DNA from 2 places in the Limnohabitans sp. INBF003 genome. Region 2 is predicted to be linked to the other one. Evidence: predicted binding sites of a transcription regulator. Region 2 holds the regulator's gene; the other holds the start of a gene.
The links. The regulator FNR, encoded in region 2, switches genes on or off when oxygen is low (the NO sensors DNR and NnrR bind a similar motif). The targets are predictions, from matches to a motif close to TTGATNNNNATCAA.

Region 1: the regulator FNR is predicted to act here: its motif matches at 1,368-1,381, upstream of ACZ5VE_RS14955 (DUF2189 domain-containing protein).

The regions. Positions count from the first base shown of each region.
Region 1 is NZ_AP029222.1:3,196,309-3,208,346, forward strand. It holds gene ACZ5VE_RS14950 (DUF2788 domain-containing protein) at 270-479, opposite strand; gene ACZ5VE_RS14955 (DUF2189 domain-containing protein) at 479-1,333, opposite strand; gene ACZ5VE_RS14960 (Spy/CpxP family protein refolding chaperone) at 1,455-1,946, opposite strand; gene ACZ5VE_RS14965 (YgaP family membrane protein) at 2,109-2,303, opposite strand; gene ACZ5VE_RS14970 (heavy-metal-associated domain-containing protein) at 2,331-2,528, opposite strand; gene ACZ5VE_RS14975 (heavy metal translocating P-type ATPase) at 2,594-4,801, shown strand; gene ACZ5VE_RS14980 (hemerythrin domain-containing protein) at 4,958-5,539, shown strand; gene ACZ5VE_RS14985 (hypothetical protein) at 5,566-6,219, opposite strand; gene ACZ5VE_RS14990 (alkene reductase) at 6,216-7,349, opposite strand; gene ACZ5VE_RS14995 (class II aldolase/adducin family protein) at 7,388-8,173, opposite strand; gene ACZ5VE_RS15000 (hypothetical protein) at 8,267-8,686, opposite strand; gene ACZ5VE_RS15005 (YkgJ family cysteine cluster protein) at 8,723-8,995, opposite strand; gene mltA (murein transglycosylase A) at 8,992-10,152, opposite strand; gene ACZ5VE_RS15015 (hypothetical protein) at 10,151-10,288, shown strand; gene ACZ5VE_RS15020 (C40 family peptidase) at 10,298-10,783, opposite strand; gene ACZ5VE_RS15025 (response regulator transcription factor) at 10,840-11,481, opposite strand; gene ACZ5VE_RS15030 (sensor histidine kinase) at 11,491-12,038, opposite strand, start outside.
Region 2 is NZ_AP029222.1:1,542,226-1,554,263, forward strand. It holds gene ccoN (cytochrome-c oxidase, cbb3-type subunit I) at 1-924, shown strand, start outside; gene ccoO (cytochrome-c oxidase, cbb3-type subunit II) at 938-1,564, shown strand; gene ACZ5VE_RS07050 (cbb3-type cytochrome oxidase subunit 3) at 1,577-1,717, shown strand; gene ccoP (cytochrome-c oxidase, cbb3-type subunit III) at 1,754-2,671, shown strand; gene ccoG (cytochrome c oxidase accessory protein CcoG) at 2,745-4,211, shown strand; gene ACZ5VE_RS07065 (nitrogen fixation protein FixH) at 4,257-4,511, shown strand; gene ACZ5VE_RS07070 (hypothetical protein) at 4,532-4,825, shown strand; gene fnr (fumarate/nitrate reduction transcriptional regulator Fnr) at 4,839-5,564, opposite strand; gene hemN (oxygen-independent coproporphyrinogen III oxidase) at 5,772-7,154, shown strand; gene ACZ5VE_RS07085 (sulfite exporter TauE/SafE family protein) at 7,224-7,901, shown strand; gene ACZ5VE_RS07090 (SIMPL domain-containing protein) at 7,996-8,712, shown strand; gene ACZ5VE_RS07095 (sulfite exporter TauE/SafE family protein) at 8,743-9,558, opposite strand; RNA gene ssrS (6S RNA) at 9,588-9,767, opposite strand; gene ACZ5VE_RS07105 (cell division protein ZapA) at 9,813-10,139, opposite strand; gene ACZ5VE_RS07110 (DUF904 domain-containing protein) at 10,136-10,363, opposite strand; cobalamin riboswitch at 10,435-10,681, shown strand; gene ACZ5VE_RS07115 (TonB-dependent receptor domain-containing protein) at 10,750-12,038, shown strand, end outside.

The DNA.
Region 1 (12,038 bases), 1.7 Mb from region 2:
AAGACGCAAATCTTAACAGCGCACTTGTTCCTTGTTCTTTCTCTATAGATTTATATCTTTAAATAGCAGTAGTAGATAAGGGCAGCACATTTGTGTGGACAAGCTGATTTTTTTCAGGAGTGACAAGGACTTGCATCACTTGTGAACGTGTGCGCTGTAGCGGTTTTTTGGTGTTTCAGAAAAATGAACAACTTCTTGCCAACACATCAAGCTGTGGATAACTGGCTGCTTGTTGTTTTTTTATCCACAGGCTTATCCAGAAATGGATGTCATGTTTCAAGCAACCATTGAATGACGCCTTTGGCCACAAAACCCAGCATGCCAAACGCCAATCCCAGAAAAATGACAAAGGTTCCGAATTTCCCGGCTTTGGACTCCCAGGCCAGCTGTCCGATGATGAACAGCATGTAAAGCATGAACGCCCCGACACCGATCGTGAGGCCGAACCAGGCGAATTGTTCTTCGTTGAATCCGAACATCACCGTTCACCCTGTCCGGAAATGCGTTCTTCGAGCTGAGACACATCGACCAAGTGCCGATAAGCATGCCAGCTGCCATGGCCCAGCATGGGAATGACGAGGATCAGGCCCAAAAACAAGGAAAAAATGCCCAGCATGCTGAAACCAATGATCAGAAAAGCCCACAAGGTCATTTGAAAGGGGTGGGTCAGCACGGCTTTCCAGCTGGTCAGTACCGCCTGTAATACCGTGACGCGGCGGTCTAGCAGCAAAGGCATGGACACCACGCTGGAAGCAAAGACGGGCACCGCCATCATGCCGCCCAAGCCCACCCAAAGTTCAAACAAATGCCCTTCTTTGGCCAGCACCACATGGCGGATGAAGTCGACCGGCGTGTGAATGGGAACGGGGGCCAGCAAGGTGATCAGCGCAGCCGAAGTGATGACCCAGCCGGTGGCCGCCAAACCCAGCAACAGGCCAAAACGGATCAGGCTCCAGTAACTGTCAGGCTGGTGACGCAGGCGCAACTGCCACTGCGTCCAGGTTTGCACCAGCAAATCAAAATTGACGGTTTCTCCGCGTTCCATGGCACGGCTCATGGCATACAGGCTGGTCGCCAGCACAGGTGCCACCACCATGAAGCCCGACAGATAACCGACCAACAGCCAGAATTGGTCATGCGCCAGCAGGGCAATGAAACCGCCCAGGGCTGCCAGCACCAAGCCATGCATGGTGCTGAGCAAGGGTGCCCTTGCCATGTCTTTGAACCCCAGTGCCAGCCATTGCATGGGCTGGTCCATCAAGATGGGTCGGACAGGGGGCAAAAAAATGCCAGAACGTGTTTGGGCGGAATCGGAGTGGGGTATTTGGGCCATGCGCAAAGCTTAACCACCCTCCGTTTTTCAGGGCTTGATGTGTGTCAAATCTGAAAACGAAATAAAAAGGCCGCTCGGTGAGCGGCCTGGTGTTGAAGACGAGCGTGGCTCGTCTGCGTTTTCAGTGGTGGCCGTGATGGCCTTCGCCATGGCGCATGCCACCGCCCATGCTTTGCATGGCGCGTGCGGTTTCGGCATCAAACACTTTCTTTTGGCTGGCATTGAGGGCTGCATAAAAAGTTTTGGTGGCGTCTGCGTGTTTTTGCATATCAGCGTCGCGCTGCGCTTTGTGCGCTTGCATTTGGTCGATGCGTTCAGGCGTGGTCAGCTTGTCCATTGCAGCTCGGTCGGGACGTGCCATGGGTTTGCTTGGCATTTTCATGCTTTGCTCAAAAGCAGTCCATGCGCTTTCCTGGCCTGCTTCGAGCTTCAGTTTGCCTTTGAGGTCAGCCAGATGCTTGGCATGGCGCTCGCCCATTTTGGCGTGCATCTTGTCCATGCGTTCAGCACGGGGTCCGCTGGTTTTGGCTTCGGGTGCTGTTTGGGCCAGGGTCAAGCCGGTCAGGCCAGCCAGCAAGCTGGCGGCGATCAATGTGTTGCGAATCGATTTCATGGGAAACATCCTTTCAGTGATGGGGTGAGGTCAGTGTGATCTGGCCATGTGTCTGGGATGTGGCCCATGTGCTGTGATTTGTAAAGGTGCGTGAAGTCAATTGACTCCACACCACCTTTTAAAAGCATGCACAGAACTGCGCAGGGCGTGGTGTCCTGTGCATCAGATGTTGCGATTTTTGCAGGTGTTGATGCCCAGTAGGCTGTAAGGCGGGCACCAGCCCATGAGGCCTGTGGCCAAGGGAACGGCACCCAGCCAGCCCCACCAACCCACGGTGCTGGTGGCTGCCAGTGCGACCAGCACGAGGCCTGCCACGATGCGAAGAATGCGTTCGATGCCGCCGATGTTTTGGGTCATGTGGATCTCCTTTGGGGTTTAAAAAATTCAGGCCGCGACGCGGTAGCCTTCTTCGGTCATGGCTTTGGCCAATGCTTCGCGGGCTTGTTCAGAATCGACCTGCACCTTGTTTTGCGTGCGGTCGATCACCACCTTGGCTTGTGGGTCCAACGCGAGCAGGGCTTTGGTCACGGCTTTTTCGCAGTGGCCGCAGGTCATGCCTTCGACCGTAAAAATCTGGTTCATGATGTACCTTTCAGACAGACCCTTGTGGGTCTGTTCAAAGCATAGTTGAAAACACAGCCTCCGACATGACACAGATCAAGACAGAACCTCAGACCATCGACATAGGCATTGGCGGCATGACCTGTGCTTCGTGTGTGGCACGGGTCGAAAAAGCACTGAACAAGGTTCCGGGCGTGACCTCGGCCACGGTAAACCTGGCCACTGAAACCGCGCGCATCGCGGTGGCTTCTGCCGACACCACCGATGCCCGGTTGCGCAGGGCCATTCGCGATGCGGGCTATGAGCCCCGTTCTCTGGAGGCAGCCGAAGCCGCCGCCAACAACACCTCTCCTTGGGCTGGGTTTGCGCCTGTGGCCTTGGGTTTGGTGTTGTCAGCACCCTTGGTGCTGCCCATGCTGGGCGACCTGTGGGGCCTGCACTGGATGCTGCCGTCCTGGGTGCAGTTTGCCTTGGCCACGCCAGTGCAGTTCATTTTGGGTGCACGTTTTTACAAGGCCGGCTGGCACGCGCTCAAGGCGTTAACGGGCAACATGGATTTGCTGGTTTCGCTGGGCACCACCGCAGGCTGGTTGCTGTCGGTCTGGTTGTGGTTGACGGCGCATGAAGGGCACGCGCCACATTTGTATTTTGAAGGTTCGGCCGTGGTCATCACCCTGGTCTTGTTGGGCAAGTGGCTCGAAGCACGTGCCAAGCGCCAGACCACAGAGGCCATCCGCGCCTTGCACGCGCTCAGGCCCGACAAGGCCCATTGGATCAGCGAAGACGGCGAAGTCGATGTGCCGGTGGATGAAATTCTGACCGGTGACCTGATCGTGGTGCGCCCCGGTGAGCGCTTTCCGCTCGACGGTGAACTGGTCGAAGGCCAAACGCAAGTGGATGAATCCATGCTGACCGGTGAACCGCTGCCGGTGTCCAAAATCGTGGGTGCACAACTGACCGGGGGCTCGATCAATGGCGATGGCCGTGTGCTCATGCGAGTGACCGCTGTCGGTCATGAGACGGTGCTCTCGCGCATCATCCGGTTGGTGGAAGACGCGCAGGCGGCCAAAGCGCCCATTCAGCGCTTGGTCGACCAAGTGGCTGAGGTCTTTGTGCCGGTGGTTTTGTTGATCGCGCTGGTCACGCTGGCTGCATGGATGTTCAGGGGCGCAGACTTTGAAACAGCCCTTATTTACGCCGTGGCCGTGTTGGTGATCGCCTGCCCTTGCGCACTGGGTTTGGCCACCCCTGTGGCCATCATGGCGGGCACCGGGGTCGCGGCCAAATACGGCATCTTGATCAAGGACGCGCAAGCGTTGGAGATGGCGCACCGCGTGCAGACCGTGGCCTTTGACAAGACCGGCACCCTCACGGTGGGTCAGCCTCGGCTGACGCAACACGTGGCGGCACCCGGACAAGACGTTAAAGCAGCCCTCACCTGGGCCGCCTGTGTGCAAAGTGGCAGTGAGCACCCTCTGGCCCGTGCTGTGGTCACGGCCGCCAAAGCGCAGGGCTTGAACGTGACAACGCCCGCCGATCTGGCCGCTGTGCCAGGCCGGGGCGTGCAAGCCACGGTGGAGGGTCGTCAGTTGCTGCTGGGCAGCTTGCGCTGGCTGCAGCAAGAAGGCATGGACCCTGCGCTGTGGTCGGCCGATGTGCCCGCACTGCAGGCACAGGGCGCGACCTTGTCGGCACTGGCCGAGCGCACGGCCACCGGTGTTCAGGGCTTGCTTCTGATGGCCTTTGGCGATGAGCCCAAGGCGGGTGCGGCCGAGGCGCTGGCGGCCTTGCGTGAGCGGGGCTTGAAACTGGTCATGATCTCGGGCGACAACCAGGCCGCAGCCGAAGCCATGGCGCGGCGTCTGGGTTTGCGCCCGGAAGACGGCGAAGTGCTGGCCGACGTGTTGCCCGGCGACAAGGCCGCGCAGGTGCAAAAACTGCGCGAAGGCGGCCGCATCGTGGCCATGGTCGGTGACGGGGTGAACGACGCCCCGGCGCTGGCCGCGGCCGATGTGGGCATGGCCATGGGCAACGGCACCGACGTGGCCATGCACGCCGCAGGCATCACCCTCATGCGCGGCGATGTGGCGCTGGTGGGCGCGGCGCTCGACATCTCGGCGCGCACCGTGGCCAAGATCCGGCAAAACCTGTTCTGGGCCTTTGCCTACAACGTGGCGGGCATTCCACTGGCTGCATTGGGCTACCTGAACCCGGTGATTGCCGGCGGCGCGATGGCGCTGAGTTCGGTGAGTGTGATGAGCAATGCCTTGTTGCTCAAGCGCTGGAAGCCCTGAGTACGAGACAGCGCTGAACCTTCGCTTGACTTTGTGGGAGGCCGCCCCTGCGTCCGAATGTCTGCAAAGCCATATCACGCATTCTTGACATGCGTCATGGTGCGTTGGGACACAAACCGGCAGACTGAAACTCTTCAGAACCCGGAGTTTGTTTTCATGACACAGCACAGCGCACTTCAAATCATCCGCGACGAACACGCCTCCTTGGCGGCCATGCTCCAGTCCATGCGCATGATGGTCAAACGCGGTCCCGCAGAAGACCGGCGCAACTTCTTTGACGTGGTGCGCGCCATGCTGTTTTACATCGACGAATTTCCAGAGCGTTTGCACCACCCCAAGGAATCCAACCTCTTGTTTCCCAAAGTCGTGAAGCTGGCCCCCAAGGTGATGGGCGCCATCGACAAGCTGGAGCGCGACCACCTGAGCAGCGAAAAAGCCGCCCGCGACATGCAGCACATGTTGCAGGCTTGGGAACTGTTAGGGGCCAGCCGCCGCCAGGCCTTTGAAGAAGCGTTAGAGAAATACGTCAACTTCTATCTGGAGCACATGAGCCTGGAAGAAAGCGTGATCCTGCCCGAGGCCGAGCGCTGTTTTTCAGCAGACGATTGGCGTGTGCTGGATGCGGCGTTTGCAGAAAACGCCGACCCGCTCACGGGCCATTACCCGCCTGCCCAGGAGTTTGAAAAACTCTTCAGCCTGATCGTGACCCGTGCGCCCTCACCCATTGGTCTGGGTTGAGGCATCACGGTTTTCAGAACGTCTTTTCAGAACATCCATTTGGTCCCGAGCGTCACCAAGTTCAGACCCGCCTGGCGGCCCACGCTGGCGTCCAGCTGCAACTTGGGCAGGATGTTGGTGCGCAAGCCCGTGGCCCAAGTGGGCTTGTCGTGCTGTTGTCCATAAACCTCCACATGGGCGGTAACGTCACCGTAAGCACGTTCCCACGCCAGGCCCCATGTGCCGATGCGCTGGGTCCTTGAAAAATCCAGCGCGCCCAGGTTCGTGTGCAGGCTCCCCAAGGTGGCGTGGTTGCAGGTGAGCAAGGCATTCACATAGCCTTTGGACGTTTCGCCGGTGGTGCGGGCCGTGCCCACCACGGCACCGACATTGCAGCCGTTTTCCCGTGATTCTGTGATGCGGAATTTGGCCTGAATGTTCAAAGTTTCAAGCCCTGTTTTTTGCTCACGGGCCATGCCTGCGCCCAGCTCCACGTTCTGGATGGGGGCATAGGCGGGCGCTACAGTCCAGCTGCGCGAGCCACTTGGCGCGCGTGTCCACCAGCCCTCCACATGGCCTTCGCCCACATCGTTCACATTGGCGTCGTCCACGGTCAAGGGTCGACCGGCTTGGGCATTGAAGATGCACCACAGGCCGATCCCAAGGAAAAAGGCTTTGTGCGGAATTGAAAGGCGGTTCATGAAGCCGACGCTTGTTGAAGAGAGGGATAGTCGGTGTAGCCCGTGTCGTCGCCACCGTAAAAGGTTTTGCGATCGGGCGTGTTGAAAGGGCCGCCTTGCCGCAGCCGAGCCCCCAGATCCGGGTTGGCAATGAAAGGGCGACCAAACGCCACCAGATCGGCGCCTTGTGCCAGCGCTTGCTCGGCCAGCGGCAGATCGTAGCCATTGTTGAGCATCCAGGCGCCCTGCCCCTTGGCCGTTGTGTAAGCCTGGCGCAGCGCGGCGTAATCAAAAGCCTGTCCGCCTTGCTGGTGGTCGCGAGGCCCACCGGTCGAGCCTTCGATCACGTGCACGTAGGCCAGCCCCATTGGGCCCAGCAAACGGGCCACGTGCTCAAACAAGGGCTGAGGCTGGTCGTCACTGGCATCGTTGGCGGGTGTGACGGGTGAAATGCGAATGCCTGTGCGATCACCGCCAATTTCGGCCACCACGGCGCTCATGACGTCATTCAGAAAACGGGCGCGGTTGTCGATGGAGCCGCCGTAAGCATCGCTGCGCTGGTTGCTGCCCGAGCGTAAGAATTGGTCGATCAGGTAACCGTTGGCTGCGTGCACTTCCACGCCATCAAATCCGGCCGCGATGGCGTTGGCCGCAGCACGGCGGTAGTCCGCTACGATGCCGGGCAACTCTGCAGTGTCCAGCGCACGCGGTGTGGATGTGTCCATGAACTGGGCTTGGCCGTCGACCAGCAGCACCGTTTTGGTTTTGGCCGTGATGGCCGACGGCGCCACAGGGGCCGCACCCCCGGGCTGCAAGCTGGTGTGGGACACCCGGCCCACATGCCACAGCTGCATCACGATCTTGCCGCCCTCGGCGTGCACGGCGTCTGTGACCTGCTTCCACGAGGCGACTTGCGCGTCGCTCCAGATGCCGGGCACATCGGCATAGCCTTGGGCCTGGTGGCTGATGGCGGTGGCCTCGGTGATGATCAGGCCCGCACCCGTGGCCGGGTTGGCGCGTTGGCGGTAATAGGTGGCCATGCGCGCGTTGGCCAGTGCGCCGGGGGCGCGGTTGCGGGTCAAGGGTGCCATCACGATGCGTGAGGCCAAAGCGATGCTGCCGACTTGGCAGGGTTCAAACAAAGAGGTCATGGGGGCAATTCAAAATCAAGAAAATTAAGAGAGGGAGGTCAAACGTCGTAGCCCGGATTTTCGCGCCCCAGCTTGCGCAGCAACGAAGGCCAGACAAACGCACCGCCCAAGCCCCCTGTTTGCACGCGCATGGCGTTGGCCACACCGTCTAGGATTTGCGGGTTCACCGCCGTCAGGTCGGCCGGGCCCGACTGCCCTGCCAGCGCATCGACCTGGATGCGGCAGGTGTTCTCAAATGTGTACATCGACAAGAACGCGTCGGCAATCGATTTGCCCACCGTGAGCAGGCCGTGGTTGCGCAGCATCAGGTAATTGGCTTGACCCAAATCGGCTTGCAGTCGGGTCTTCTCGTCGTCGCGGATCGCCACGCCTTCGTAGCCGTGGTAGGCCAGTGAGGCCAGCACAAAGGTGCTTTGCTGGCTGATGGGCAATACGCCATGGGCCTGGGCGCTGACGGCCACGCCCGCCCGGGTGTGGGTGTGCAGCACGCAACCGGCATCAGGCCGGGCTTCGTGCACCGCGCTGTGGATCACAAAACCCGCCGGGTTCACCGGGAACGGGCTCTCGTGCAGCTTGTTGCAAGCCATGTCCACTTTGACCAGACTGGATGCGGTGATCTCGTCAAACATCAGGCCGTAAGGGTTGATCAAAAACTGGTGGTCAGCACCCGCTACCGAGTGTGGCAACTTGGCGCTGATGTGGGTGAACACCAGATCGCTCCAGCCGTACAGTGCCACCAGACGGTAACACGCGGCCAGGTCTACCCGCAACTGCCATTCGTCGGGGTGCACGCTGTCTTTGAGGGATGGGATGTCAAACGCCATAAAAAGACTCCGGGTCAAAAGATGAACCACGAGCTTAACGACATGGGCGGCATGGCGATGACGTCTTGGAGACTGGTGGCTTCGTGGCGCCGCTCAGACCATGCCCAAACTTCCCAAAATGGCGAGCAATTGGGTGGTGTTGATCAGGATGGCCGACTTGTGGATTTTGCGGAATGCAGGAATGGCCGCCACTTCATCGGCCAGGATCTGCGGTGCCAACCGGTCCATTTGGGGGATGAATTGCTTGCGCAGCACCCATGTCAGTGTGGCGATGGCGGCTGCACCGAGGGCGAAGGCCGGTCGCCCCGCCAGTGCGTAGCTGATGGTCGTGCCCAGGGCGGTGGTGAGCGCGATTTTGTAATAGGTGATGTAGAAAGACCGGATGAATCGCGCATCCACAGGGTTGTCGTGTTTGAGTGTGAGCAGCGGGATGGAACCGAGCAAAAAGTAAGCGGTGACCGCCAGCAAGGCGACGGTGAAAAACAGCGCGATATTTTGAGCTTGAAGCAGCATGGTGTGGTGATGGCGTGAAGTGCGTATGTTCCTGAATCAGTCTGGTCGTGTCAACGCTTCCAGCCGCATCAAATACCTGCGGGCAAACAGCCCGCCATCGTCTTGAGGGCCGCACATGTCCAGCGAGGCTTGCAGTTGCCCGCACACTGCCGGTCGTTCTGGTTGGTCAAAAATCTTGCACCGCAACTGCTCGTCAAGCTGCACACAGGGCACACCTGCGGGTTTGCCATCGGGCATACCCGGGATGGCCGACGAGATGGAGGGCGCGGTGCAGCAAGCGGCGCAACCCGGGCGGCATGACAAGCTCATCGGGGCCACAGCGCCCACAGTTGAAGGCTTTGGTTGATGCGCCCTGCAAAGTCCCCGGCGGCTTTGCCCGAGCCGGCGTAATAGTCGGCCCGCACGGCTCCCACAATTGCGCTGCCGGTGTCTTGTGCCAGCACCAGTTTGTCCAGTGCGACTTGAGGCCCTTTTGAAACCAGCCAGACAGGCGTGCCATACGGGATGCTGTTGCGGTCAATGGCCACTGAGCGACCGGCAGTCAGGGGAACGTTTTGTGCGCCTTTGGGGCCGGGCGGCGTTTGGCCTGCTGGCAGGTTCTCTTCCCTGAAAAAGATGAATCGGGGGTTCTTCCACAGCAGCTCGTTCACCCGCGAGGGGTTGCGGTCCATCCAGTCCTTGATGCCGGGCCAGGAGGCGTCTTTCAGCAAGCCTTGTTGCAAAAGCCAGCTGCCAATGCTTTTGTAGGGGTGTTCATTGGATGCGGCAAAGGCCATTCGCACGGTGCGTTGGCTGCCGTCGGGCTCGGTGACGTTGACCAGACCGGAGCCCTGAATGTGCAAGACCATCGCGTCAATCGGGTCGGCCAGGTAGACCAAGGCTTTGCCGCGCAAGGCACTGCGCGCGGGTGATTGGGTCTCGATTTCCTCGCGAGTGAACCAGGGGGTGTTCTTGGTCATGCCTGCAGGAGGCGCATACAGGGGTATGTTGAAGCCGGAGCGTGGCAACCTGGACGCGTCGAAACGGGGCTCGTAATAGGCGGTCAATTTGCCCTGTGATTGGCCCTCATGGGATTCCACGCGGTAGGGCTGCAAATTTTCCCGAATCCAGCGGCGTTGCTCTTGTGCGGATGCATTGGCCAGTTGCCGGATATCCGGGCACAGTGCCGCCCAGGGTTTGGCTGGGCGCGAGCAGCTTTGCACCCATGCAGGCCAGGCTTCGTGCACCGAGTCTGCTTCCAACCCAGGCAGTTCAGACCAGTGCACCGGCACCCAGCGGCTTTTCGCCTGCATCATCACCGGCGGCAGTGGCCCTTGATTGACCTCGGGGCTGGGCGATGATGGGCTTTGTGGAGAGGGCTCGTCCAGGACAGGCGCAACCGAGCAAGCGGTCAGGCTGCCTACAATCGCAGCCAACAGCCAGCGGGGACCTGCGCGGCGAACACAAAGAAACGGAAATTTGCTCATGGCCCTTATTTTGCTGGAAGCTTTGCTGGCCTTGGCCGTCTTCGTCGTGATTGTGTGGTGGACCATGTTTTCCGGACGATCCAAAGGCGAATTGCCGCAGCCTGAAAAATCCGACGCAGACGACAAGGCACCTTGATCGGGCGGGTCAGTCGAGCAGCGTTGCGGCCCCTTCAAAACGCTGGGCGTAATAACGGTTGGTCAGTTGGTCCATGCGCACGCCGGTTCGCGGGTTGCTGGCATGCACAAAGCGGCCGTCGCCGACATAAATGCCCACATGCGAATGGCGTGTACCCAAGGTGTTGAAGAACACCAGATCACCGGGCTGCAGGTTCGCGCGGTCAATGGGTCGTGACTTTTGGCCCAGATCGGCCGAGGAGCCTTTGACCGGCAAGCCCGCCGCCTCGCGGTAGACATGCGAGACCAGCCCCGAACAATCAAACCCGGTGGCAGGGCCCCGGCCACCCCAGGCATAAGGGGTGTCCAGCAAGGACAAGGCAAACAAGGTCAGGTCGTTGCGCTTGGGGTGGTAGGGGGCGCTGTTCTGAGCCCGTTGTGCTTTGGGGGGCAAGTCTGGCAAATCAGACATCGGGGCGGTCGAGCTGCAGCCGGTCAAAACCGCAGCGAATGCCATGGTCAGTGCCGTGGTTGTGATCCGCGTGAATCTGGCGGTGAGCCGTGCAAGCGGGTTCATGTCAAGGTTCGCATCAGGTTGGCCAGTTCGACGGCTGATTTGACTTCCATCTTGTCGAACACGCGTGAGCGATGCACTTCAACGGTACGGACGCTGATGTCCAGTTGATCGGCGATCAGTTTGTTGGGCAAGCCTTCGACCACCAGGCGCATCACATCGCGTTCGCGTTCGGTCAGCTCTTGCAGCCGTGACTGCAAAAAGTTTTGCTGCGTGCGTGCGGTCAGACGTTCTTGAGACAGCAACAAGGCTTGTTCAACCCGGTCAACCAGGGCGTTGTCCGAAAACGGTTTTTCGCAAAAGTCAAAAGCCCCCCGTTTGACGCTGTCCACCGCCGTGGGCACATCGGCGTGCCCGGTCAAGAAAATCACGGGCCAAGCCTGGGCGATGCCGCTGGCTTGCAGTTGCTCAAACAAGGCCAAACCGCTCATGCCCGGCATGCGCACATCGAGCAGGATGCACGCAGCTTGTGCGGGCAACAGCGAGGCTTGGGCCGTGCGCTCGAGCATGTCCAGAAATGCTTCAGCGCTGTCGTAGGACTCGCTCAACAGGCGCCGCGTTCGCAGCAGCCACGCCATGCCTTCGCGCACGCCAATGTCGTCGTCAACGATGTAGACCATGCTGTCAAAAGGTGGGTGCATGGCGGGATTTTAGGTGGTGGGAGCGGCGGCGCTGCCGGACGCCGCTGGCAGCGTGAAACGGAAGACGGTGCCTTTGGGCGCATGTGTTTCAAACGCCAGATGACCGCCGTGTTGTTCGATCACGGTGCGGCACAGGCTCAAGCCCAGCCCCATGCCTTCGGCTTTGGTGGTGAAGAAGGGGTTGAACAGTTGGGTGGCGACATCGGCATCGATGCCCGCGCCAACATCGGTGATTGCAAATTCGATCCCCCCTGGCTCGGCGCCGGATGAGGCGCGCTTGACCTGCAAGACCAGCACTCTGTCGTGGCATTGCGGGTGGTCCATGGCCTGCATGCCGTTGCGAGCCAGATTGAGCAAAACCTGCTCCACCATGGTGCGGTCGCACCACACAGAGGGCAAGCGCGGCTCGACCCGAATGTGCACACGCACGTGCAGTTTGCGCGCTTGCAGGTTGACCAAAGGGGATATGGCATCGAGCAAAGCTTGTGGCGACACGGCCTCGCGCGCCTGGTCGCGGCGGCGCACAAAGTCATGCACGCTGTTGATGACGCGTCCGG
Region 2 (12,038 bases):
GCCGTGGCCTTGCTGCACCTGGTCAACAGCGCCGCGCTGCCCGTGGGCATGATGAAGTCCTACTCGGCCTACGCCGGTGTGCAGGACGCCATGGTGCAGTGGTGGTATGGCCACAATGCCGTGGGCTTTTTCCTGACCGCTGGCTTCCTGGGCATGATGTATTACTTCATCCCCAAGCAGGCCGAGCGCCCCGTGTACTCGTATCGCCTGTCGATCGTCCACTTCTGGGCGCTGATCTTCACCTACATGTGGGCAGGTCCTCACCACCTGCACTACACCGCGCTGCCTGACTGGACCCAGTCGATTGGCATGGTCTTCTCGCTGATCCTGTTGGCACCCAGCTGGGGCGGCATGATCAACGGCATCATGACCTTGTCGGGCGCATGGCACAAACTGCGTGACGACCCGATCCTGCGCTTTTTGATCGTGTCCCTGTCGTTCTACGGCATGTCCACCTTCGAAGGCCCGATGATGTCCATCAAGACCGTCAACGCGCTTAGCCACTACACCGACTGGACCGTGGGCCATGTGCACTCGGGTGCTTTGGGTTGGGTGGGTTTGGTGACCATGGGTTCGATGTACTACCTGATTCCCCGCCTGTTCGGCCAGAAGAAGATGTACAGCACCAAAGCCATTGAACTGCACTTCTGGACCGCCACCATCGGTATCGTCATTTACATCGCCGCGATGTGGATTGCCGGGGTCATGCAGGGCCTGATGTGGCGCGCCGTCAATGCCGATGGCACCTTGACCTACACCTTCGTGGAGTCGGTGAAAGCCACCTTCCCGTTCTATGTGTTGCGATTGCTCGGCGGTTTGTTGTACCTGGGCGGCATGTGTGTGATGTTGTGGAACGTGGTCAAGACGGCGACCCAGGGTCGCTCCGTTGAAGTCCAGATTCCCAACCTGACTGCCCACGCCTGAGGAGAAATAGAAAATGGCTCAAAACCCAAAATCGGGCGGTCTCTCCCACGAAAAAATCGAGACCAGCAACTTCCTAATGATCGTGCTGATCCTGATCGTGTTGCTGTTCGGTGGCATGGTCGAGATCGTGCCCCTGTTCTTCCAGAAGTCCACCACCCAACCGGTGGAAGGCCTCAAGCCTTACACCGCGCTGCAAGTGGCGGGGCGTGATGTGTATGTGCGCGAAGGTTGCTACAACTGCCACTCGCAGATGATCCGTCCTTTCCGTGCCGAGACCCTGCGTTACGGCCCTTACTCCACGGCTGGCGAGTTCGTGTACGACCACCCCTTCCAATGGGGCTCCAAGCGTACTGGCCCGGACCTGGCCCGCGTGGGCGGCCGTTACAGCGACGAATGGCACCGCATCCACCTGAACAACCCGCGTGATGTGGTGCCCGAGTCCAACATGCCCGCTTACTCGTGGCTCGAAAAGAACCCTGTGGACGGTGCCAGCTTGCCTGCACACATGAAGGGCTTGCGCACTCTGGGCGCACCTTACAGCGACGAGGAAATTGCCAAAGCGACCGAAGACGTCAAAGGCAAGACCGAACTGGACGCCGTGATTGCCTACCTGCAAGGCATGGGCATTCACCGCAAATAAACGGAGCAAGCCATGGACATCAATACCCTGCGCGCCATCGTGACCGTGCTCACCTTTGCCATCTTCCTGGGCATCATCTGGTGGGCCATGTCAGCTCGCAACCAAGCCAATTTCGATGAAGCGGCCAAGCTGCCGTTTCGTCAGGATGACTGAATTGTCCTCAGCACATCACAAATCAAAGGAATCGAAATGAGTGACTTCATCAGCAATTTCTGGCACTTGTATGTGGCCGGCATCACGCTGGTCAGCATCATTGCCTGCCTGATCCTGCTTTGGTTCAGCGGCAAAGCCAAGGCCATGACGGCCAATGACAACACCACCGGCCACGTCTGGGACGGTGACCTGCGTGAAATGAACAACCCGCTGCCGCGCTGGTGGGTGGGCTTGTTCATCATCACCATCGTGTTCGCCTTCGTTTACTTGGCCATGTACCCCGGTGTGGGCAATCTGGCGGGCAAGTTTGGCTGGACATCGGCCGGTCAGTACGACGCCGAGGTGGCCAAAGCCAATGCCGAAGTGGCCCCTTTGTACGCCAAGTTCTCGGGCATGCCGCCTGAAGAAGTGTCCAAAGACCCGCAGGCCATGGCCATTGGTGACCGTTTGTTCATGAACAACTGCGCCCAGTGCCACGGCTCGGATGCCCGTGGCAGCAAGGGTTTCCCCAACCTGACCGACGGCGACTGGCTGCATGGCGGCACGCCCGACAAGATCAAGGAAACCTTGGTCCAAGGCCGCATTGGCCAAATGCCCCCCATGGCTGCTGCCGTGGGTTCGCCCGAAGATGTGCGCAATGTGGCCCACTATGTGCTGAGCCTGTCGGGCAGCCCGCATGACTCGCTGCGTGCCTCGCTGGGCAAGTCCAAGTTCGGTGCCTGCGCCGCCTGCCACGGCATGGACGGCAAAGGCAACCAGGCACTGGGTGCGCCCAACCTGACGGATGACATCTGGTTGCACGGCTGGGGCGAAAACGCCATCGTCAACATGATCAACAACGGCAAGGTCAACCAGATGCCTGCGCAAGCGGCCAAGCTGACCGAAGGCCAGATCCATGTGTTGGCCTCTTATGTCTGGGGCTTGTCCAACAAGACAGCTGCAGCCAGCAAATAAGGCATCGCCAACGTCAAGTCAGTGACATCAGGACACCCCGAGCGGGTGTCCTGTGCTTTTAAAGGTCTCCGTTTTGAACTCCCAGGAAAATCCGCCCCGCAAGATCGTGCCCATTGTCCCGGTGACAGATGCGCACGGTGCCGGGGATGAGGTGAAGATGGTGTCGCTGTACGAGGCGACGCAAAAGATTTACCCACGCAGCGTGCAGGGCATTTTTGCCAAGTGGCGCTGGTTCATGGTGGTGCTGACGCAGCTGGTCTTTTATGGCTTGCCCTGGCTCGAATGGGGCCAGCGTCAGGCCGTGCTGTTTGATTTGGGTGCGCGCCGTTTTTACATTTTTGGCCTGGTTCTTTACCCGCAAGACTTCATTTACCTGACCGCGATCCTCGTGATCTCGGCATTTTCACTGTTCCTCTTCACCGCCGTGGCCGGGCGTTTGTGGTGCGGTTATGCCTGCCCGCAGACGGTCTACAGCGAGATTTTCATGTGGTTCGAGCACAAGATCGAAGGCGATCGCAGTGCCCGCATGCGGCTGGACGGCGAGAAGATGTCGCTCGAAAAGCTGTTCAAGAAGGTCTACAAACACATTGTCTGGCTGGCCATCGCCATGTGGACCGGCTTCACGTTTGTGGGGTATTTCACCCCCATCAAAGAACTGGGCATGGAATTTTTCCTGGGCAACATGGGTTCCTGGGAAGTGTTCTGGGTGTTCTTTTATGCCTTTGCCACTTATGGCAATGCCGGGTTCATGCGTGAGCAGGTTTGCAAATACATGTGCCCTTATGCGCGCTTCCAGAGTGCCATGTTCGACAAGGACACCCTGATCGTCACCTACGACGCCGAGCGCGGCGAACCGCGGGGTGCGCGCTCCAAAAAAGCCGATCCTGTCGCTTTGGGCCTGGGCGCTTGCGTCGATTGCACCTTGTGCGTGCAGGTGTGCCCGACCGGCATCGACATCCGCAAGGGCCTGCAGTACGAATGCATTGGCTGCGGTGCCTGCGCCGATGTGTGCGACACCGTGATGGACAAGGTGGGGTATCCACGTGGCTTGGTCAAATATTCGACCGAACACGCGATGAAAAACGGCTGGACCCAACAGCAGACCCTGCGCCATGTGTTCCGCCCCCGCGTGATCCTGTACATCGGCATTTTGCTGGTGGTGGTGGCCGCACTGCTCACCAGCCTGAGCTTGCGCAAACCCTTCAAGGTGGATGTGGTGCGCGACCGCGCTTCGCTGGCACGCATCGTTGCCGGGGGACATATTGAAAACGTGTACCGCCTGCAAATCATGAACGCCGCCGAAACGCCACTTGATTTCCATCTGACCGTCAAAGGTCTTCCCAATTTGACGCTGACAACAGACAGCCATGTCCGTGTCGCGCCTACTGAGGCGCTTTGGGTGTCTGTTCGTTTGCAGCTGCCTTACGAGGCCGCCCCAGCAGGCTCACATCCCATTGAGTTCATGATCCAGTCAGTTCAAGAAGGTGGCCAGGTGCTGTCTGAATTGCAGGAAAAATCTGTCTTCCTGGTGCCTCGCTGATATTTTTACAAAGGCTTAAGCATGTCAAACACCTCAAATTCCTCATTGGATAAGCGTCCTTGGTGGTCGTACGGCCATGTCTGGCTGGTGATCTCCGGGCCATTGATTGTGGTGCTGGCATCCTTCACCACCTTTTACCTGGCAGCTCACGGACAAGACCCCGTCTTGACCCAATCCAACGCCGAGACGCACAGCAGCGCCACAACGGATGACCGTGCCAGCCTGGCACCAGCCATGCAAGCACGCAACCATGCGGCCACAGGCACACTGCCCACGACCGACTCAAAGAACAAACCCTGAACAGGGCACAGGAGACCAGCATGTTGGCAAAACGAATGATGTGGATTGCATGGCCCGCTTTTTTGGTGGCGGGCTTGCTGGAAATGCTGGTGTTCGGATTGGTCGACCCGCAGGATTTGCAATGGTTTGGCCACCCCTTGGTGCTCTCAAGGCAAGGGGTCTATACCGTGGCTTTTTTCGCTTTTTGGGCCTTGACCATGGTGTCCAGCGGACTGACCACGCTGTTGTCGATGTCGCCCTTTGAGGTCAACCGCTGCCCGGTGCCCAGCGATCAGCGCCCAAGCGATTGCGCCCGAACGGACGGCTGCTGCTGACCCGCTTTTCGCCTCAATGGCAGTGGTGATTCTGGTTGTTGACCAAACGCTGCAAGCCCTCTGTTTCCAGAATGCGGACGTGCCGTTGCTTGACTTCAACAATGCCGTCTTCCACGAACTTTGAAAACGTCCGGCTCACCGTTTCGAGTTTGAGACCCAGGTAACTGCCGATTTCTTCACGGGTCATGCGCAAGACCAATTCAGACTGCGAGAAGCCCCGTGCATGCAAGCGCTGCACCAGGTTCAACAAAAATGCGGCCAGGCGCTCCTCGGCCCGCATGCTGCCCAACAGCAGCATCACACCGTGTTCACGCACGATTTCCCGGCTCATGATCTTGTGCACATGGTGCTGCAAAGCCGTCACTTCACGCGAAATTTCTTCAATCCGGTCAAACGGCATCACGCAGACTTCGGCGTCTTCCAATGCCACGGCATCGCAAGTGTGCTGGTCATTCACGATGCCATCCAGACCAATGATTTCGCCCGCCATCTGAAAGCCCGTGACCTGATCGCGACCGTCTTCTGTGGCCAGACAGGTTTTGAAAAAGCCCGTCCGTATGGCGTACAGCGAGGAAAACTTTTCACCATTGGTAAACAAAGTGTCGCCGCGTTTGATCTTGCGGCGCACTGCCACCAGATCGTCCAGACGGTTTAGGTCGTGGTCGGTCAGGCCCATGGGCATGCACAACTCGCGCAGATTGCAGTTGGAACAGGCGACTTTGATGGCTTGGGGATTCATGGTCATCTCATGGTTGAGCAATGGATTTGCCTTGGATCAAGCCTTGAGCTTAAACCTAAAAAACGACATAAATTGCGGGTATACCCTGTCTATGTAAAAAATCACCAAAAACAAGTATTGCATTTGATGTGAGTCAATACCGATATGGCGGTAAGTAGGCAAAGTGCATGGCTTGTTATGAACACGTTCTCATTAAGGGGCAGCCACATGTCCGTCATCACACCCGAATTGCTGACACGTTTCGATGTGCCGGGGCCACGCTATACCTCTTACCCGACTGCGGATCGTTTTGTCGAAGCCTTCGGCGAGGCTGACTATGTGCAGGCCTTGACGCAACGCAAATCAGGCTTGGTGGGCAAGCAGTTGCCTTTGTCTTTGTATGTTCACATCCCGTTTTGCGAATCGCTTTGCTACTACTGTGCGTGCAACAAAATCATCACCAAACACAAAGAGCGCGCCGCCGACTATTTGCGCTATCTGACCAAAGAAGTCGAACTGCACACCCGGCATTTGGGGCAGGGTCAATCGGTCAGCCAATTGCACCTCGGTGGCGGTACGCCGACCTTCATGAGCGACGACGAATTGCGTCAACTCATGGCCATGCTGCGGGAAAATTTTGAATTTGTGCCGGGGGGCGAATATTCGGTCGAAGTGGACCCGCGCACGGTCGACGAAAACCGCTTGGCCGTTTTGGCCGAACTGGGTTTCAACCGGCTGAGCTTTGGCGTGCAGGACTTTGACGCCCATGTGCAAAAAGCGATTCACCGGATTCAGCCCGCCGAGCAGGTTTTCAAGCTGGTCGAGGCTTCGCGTCGTTTGGGCTTCGAGTCGGTCAATGTGGATTTGATTTATGGCCTGCCACTGCAAACCCCTGAATCGTTTGACCGCACCTTGGCTCAAATCAATGCCTTGCGCCCGGACCGCATTGCTTTGTATGCCTATGCCCATTTGCCGGAGCGCTTCAAGCCCCAACGGCGCATCCACGCGCAAGAGCTGCCATCGGGTGGCGACAAGGTGGCCATGCTCTCGCGTTCGCTTGATGCCCTGGTGGATGCCGGTTATGTGTATGTCGGCATGGACCACTTTGCTTTGCCGGATGACGCCTTGGCGGTGGCCAAGCGGCAAGGGCGTTTGCACCGCAATTTTCAAGGCTACAGCACGCAGGCGGATTGCGATTTGATCGCATTGGGTGTGTCTTCCATTGGCCGAGTGGGTGCCACCTACAGCCAAAATGCCAAGACCATGGCAGAGTATTGCGACCTGCTCGACCAAGGGCATTTGCCTGTCGTTCGGGGTTTGGCCTTGACCCGTGACGACCTGATTCGCCGCTCGGTCATCATGGCGCTCATGTGCCAGGGGCATCTGCAATACGAGTCCATTAACCTGGCCTGGTTGGTTGACTTCAAAAGCCTGTTTGCCAAAGAACTGGTGCAGCTGCAAGCCTTGCAGGACCAAGGTCTGGTGCAACTGAATGACTCAGGCATTCAGGTCACGGCTATGGGCTGGTTTTTTGTGCGCGGTGTGGCCATGGTGTTTGACCGCTATTTGCAAGCCGATCGCAACCGCACCCGTTTCTCCAAGATCATCTGAGTCCGGGTTCGTCAGCCGCTTGGCGTTCATCGCCGACAATGCGGTGGACAACATTCAGGCAAAAATTCAATGCAAAGCTCTTTGGCGATCACGGCCTTGATGATGGGGATCATGGGTGGACCCCACTGTGTCGCCATGTGCGGGGCGGCTTGTGCAGGCTTGGGCCAAGCCGCAGGCGCGCAGCGAGGGCAAGCACTGCTGGCTTTCCAGGTCGGGCGTGTGCTGGGGTATTCCTTGCTGGGGGCTGTGGCCGCCGCCAGTGTTCAGGCTTTGGGCTGGCTCACGGTCCAGTCAGCCGCCATTCGCCCCGTGTGGACGCTTTTGCATGTGGCCGCTGTTGTCTTGGGGCTTTTGCTCATGTGGACGGCCCGGCAACCTGTGTGGCTCGATGGTGCCGCCAGACAACTTTGGGCGCGTGTGCGTGCCTTCAATGCCCGCTGGGGCAGCGCTGCACCGTGGCTGGTGGGCGTACTTTGGGCCTTGATGCCTTGCGGTTTGCTTTACTCTGCCTTGATGGTTGCGGCCTTGACCAGCCAGCCGCTGGAAGGTGCCGCCACCATGGCTTTGTTTGCATTGGGCAGCAGCATCAGCTTGTGGGCAGGCCCATGGTTGTTTTTGCGCATGCAAAGTCTGGGCGATGGTGCTTGGGGCATCCGTGTCGCAGGCTTCGCTTTGGCCGCTGTGTCGGGTTGGGCCTTGTGGATGGGGCTGGTTCACGATCAGGCACCTTGGTGCGTTACACCCTGACACCAAAGAACGCACAAGCCTGTATCGGCAGTGGCCTCTGTGCCTACACAATTCAGTCTCTTTTGACATGGGGCCTCGCAGCCCAAACAACACCATGAAATCTGCACGCCTTGCCCTGACCGCCCTGGGGTTGATTTCGGCCCTGACACTCTCTCACGCGCAAAGTGAAGTCTCAAACACCTCGAACTTGTCGCAGCAGTTGCTGCACTTGAGCGCATCCGAGCAAACCGAAGTGCAACAAGACTGGTTGGTCATGACCTTGGGCGTGCAAAAAGAAGGGCCGCAAGCCTCCGGTATTCAAAAGCAATTGAACACGATGGTGGCTGCCGCTTTGGCTGTGGCCTCTCCATCGATCAAGCCCGGCCTGCTGGAGCTGAGCACAGGCAGCATGAATGTTTCACCCCGTTATGGCCGCGAAGGCAAGATCAATGGTTGGCAGGGTTCGGCTCAGGTCGTCTTGCAGGGCAGAGATGCCGAACAGATCACCTTGCTTGCGAGCAAGCTGCAAGATTTAACGGTGTCGCAGATCAACTGGAAGCTGAGTGCCGAGCAGAGAAATGAGGCTGAAATGAGAATCCAGACTCAAGCTGTCGAGCGCTTCAAAATCAAAGCCCGAGCCTTGACACAGCAATTTGGGTTTGCCAACTACACACTCAAGGAAGTGAGCGTAAGCGGTCAAGAAACAGGCGAGGGCGTCATGCCGCGCATGGCCATGGTTCAAATGGACGACTCAGCGGCTTCACCCGTTCCCACACTGCCCGGAAAATCCCGCGTGGTGGTCAACATCACAGGCAGCATTCAGATGCGCTGAGGGTATCGGGCCAGCAAGTTGCCTGATGTATCAGGCGACCAGGCCTTTGTAAAGCATGTAGGCAGCCAGCAAATACAAGACACTGGCAAAAACGCGTTTGAGCTGCTTAACCGGCAACTTGTGTGCGGTGGCTGCCCCCATAGGCGCCATCAGCACGCTGCAAGTAGCAATCACCACCAAAGCAGGCAACCAGAGATAACCGAAGCTGTATTCAGGCAGGTTTTGCACCGTCTGACCGCTCACGATATAACCGGCCACATTGGCCAAAGCGATCGGGAATCCCAAGGCCGCACTGGTGGCCACGGCATTGTGAATGGCCACGTTGCACCAGGTCATGAAGGGGACGCTGATGAAGCCGCCACCCGCGCCCACCAAGCCCGACAGCAAACCAATCAAACCGCCCGCACCCAATAGCCCCTTGAATTCAGGCACTTGGCGCGTCGGCGCAGGTTTCTTGTCCAAAAACATTTGTGTGGCCGAAAAGCTGACGAACAGCGCGAAGAAAAGCGCCAGGTAAGTGCCCTTGGCAAACGCAAAAATGCCCAAGCTGCCAATCAGGCTGCCCATCACGATGCCGGGCGCGAGGCCCTTGACCAAGTCCCAACGCACGGCATTTTTCTTGTGGTGCGCACGCACACTGGAGATCGAGGTGAAGATGATGGTCGCCATTGAAGTGGCAATGGCCATCTTGACCGCCAAGTCCGGCCCCACACCGCGCGAACCGAGCATGTAGGTCAGAAACGGCACCATGATCATGCCGCCGCCAATGCCCAGCAGGCCCGCCAAAAAGCCTGTGCAAAGGCCAAGAACAGCCAATTCGGCCAGCAGCAGAGGTTCGATGATCATGGTTTTTAAGGGGGGCGGGGGAGGAATGAAAGGTGTCTGCGAGTGCCACCGGACCGGCATCCTGAACCGGGGTTCAGGTGGGCGAGGGCAGACTGGCGTTGGGTTCATCTGACGCGAGATGATCACGCTCACCAGCCAATGTACCAAGCCCGGGCTCTATGAGCATTGGTTCAAGGAAATATAAAGCCCGGCATGCACCGCAGACAGCGCGATTGTAGGTCTTTCTTTAGACCTGCAACGGTGCCATGTCTTGCTCAGATCAATTGACCGTCTTGTTCCAGAACCTGATCCAGGCGTTTGAGCAATTGCGTCAAGCGTTGCTGGGATTCCTGGGTGATGTCAGGCACGGCGGTGGTGGCGGCTGGGGCGCTGGGGGCGGCTTCAGGTGCATCAAACGCCAAGTTCAATGCGGCTAAAACGGCAATCCTGTCGCGCGCCTTGATCTTGCCCGCGTCGCGGATTTTGCACATGGCCAGGTCGACCTTGCTGACGGCTGCCAGCAAACGTTCTTCGCCGCCTTCTGGACAACCCAGAATGTAGCTTTGGCCCATGATCTGGACATCCAATTGTTTATTGCTCATACAGAAGCCTCAGGAGAAGCAGGGGCCGATGTAGGCAAGCGCTCAATCAGGGCATCCACTCGGGCTCTGGCGGCAGCCAGGCGGGACTTGAGCTGATCGCGTTCGGTGGTGAGTGCTTGAACTTGTTGTGCCAGCAAAGCGTTGGTTCGTTGAAGCTCTTCGTGGCGCAGCAACAAATGATCCACACGCTCGGCAATTTGATCAATGGTGTCGGAATGGGCCATGGCAGACAAAGAAAAAATGATTTCACATTGTAGATGGGTGGGGCCATTTGTAGGCTGGCAGACAGGTTACAACATAAAATAGCGACGTTGGTGCTCGCGCAGCCGGTTCACGGCACGCAGTTCAACGGGAAGCAGGAGGGACAGGCCACCACGGCCCACCTAACCTGCGCTGCCCCCGCAACGGTAAGCAGACGGGTTTTCAGTCAAACGAAAACCCAGCTTTCATCTCAAACCACTGGTCGCCCTGAAACAGGCAGCCGGGAAGGTGATGAAGGTCGCTCTGTCAGCCCGGATACCGGCCAACAAGGTGACCTGTCGCAAGACAGGTTGTAAAGCCCATGCACTGTCGGGGAAGGCGGTGAGGGCGTTTGACTTGTTAGTTTTTAATGAAAAATCGTTCCATTTGTGCGCGCCGTTTTGCGCCTGCGCTTTCTGTTTTGTCGTTGGCTTGCGGTGTCGGCGCGTCTGCGCAGGCCCTCGAACTCAATCCTGTGGTGATCACTGCGGCCGGCATGTCACAGCCCTTGTCGGAGGTTTTGCCGTCGGTCTCGGTGATCACGCGTCAGGAGATTGAGCAATCTCAGGCGCAGTCACTGGCTGATTTGTTGCAAGGTGAAGCGGGTTTCGAATTTGGCCGTAATGGCGGTCCTGGCACCATAACCTCGTTTTTCCTGCGCGGGCAGGAAAGCAAAAACCTGGTGTTGATGGTCGATGGCGTGCGTGCACAGACCGATGGCATTGGCTTTTTGCAGATCACCGATTTGCCCTTGTACCAAATTGACCGTATTGAAATTTTGCGAGGCAATGCCAGTGCCTTGTATGGCGAATCGGCCATTGGCGGTGTGATACAGATTTTTACCCGCCAAGGCACGGGTGCTCCCAAGGCCTATGGTGCGCTCAGTGCGGGCACCCATGGCACGGTGGGCCTGAGTGCCGGTTACGGCGGTTCTTCGGGCGACTACCGCTTTGACATCAGTGTTGGCAAAAACCGCAGCGACGGTTTTTCGGCCATGAACACCACACAAAAAACGCGTGCCAATCCGGATCGAGACGGGTTTTCTTCAGAATCTTTTGCTGCACGTTTCGAAAAGAAAGTGGATGCCGATCTTTCGTTGGGCCTGCGTGCCAGCAGTCGCCGTGCCCAGATGGAATACGACGACACGACGGGTGTGACCGACAGCCATTTGTTCAAACCCAAAAACGATCTTTTAGGTGTGTTTGCGCGCAAAGCAATCACGACCGACTGGGTCAGCAGCCTAGACCTGTCCCGTTCCGAGTTGTCTTACGACGATTTGAAAAATGGTGTGGCCTATGCCGCTGGCGACCGTTCGTCCAAAAACGGCCATTTCGAAGGCTCGCAAAACGCCTTGCGCTGGTTGAACCAGTGGCAAGTCGGCCCAGGCACGGCGATCAGCTTTGGTGCCGATCACAGCGAAGAGAAATTTTCTGCCATCGGTGACTTCGCCTACGACATGGAGCGCACTTCCACTGGCTTGTTTGCAGGTCTGACCCAAAAGTTTGATCGCCTCACAGCACAATTTAATGTGCGCCGTGACGAGGTCAAAGTGGCGCACGCGAACGCTTGGAGCACCAGCGATAACCGGACAGCGAAAAATACCGGTTTGCTGGGTTTGGGCTACCAGTGGACACCCCACTGGCGTTTAACGGCCAGCAC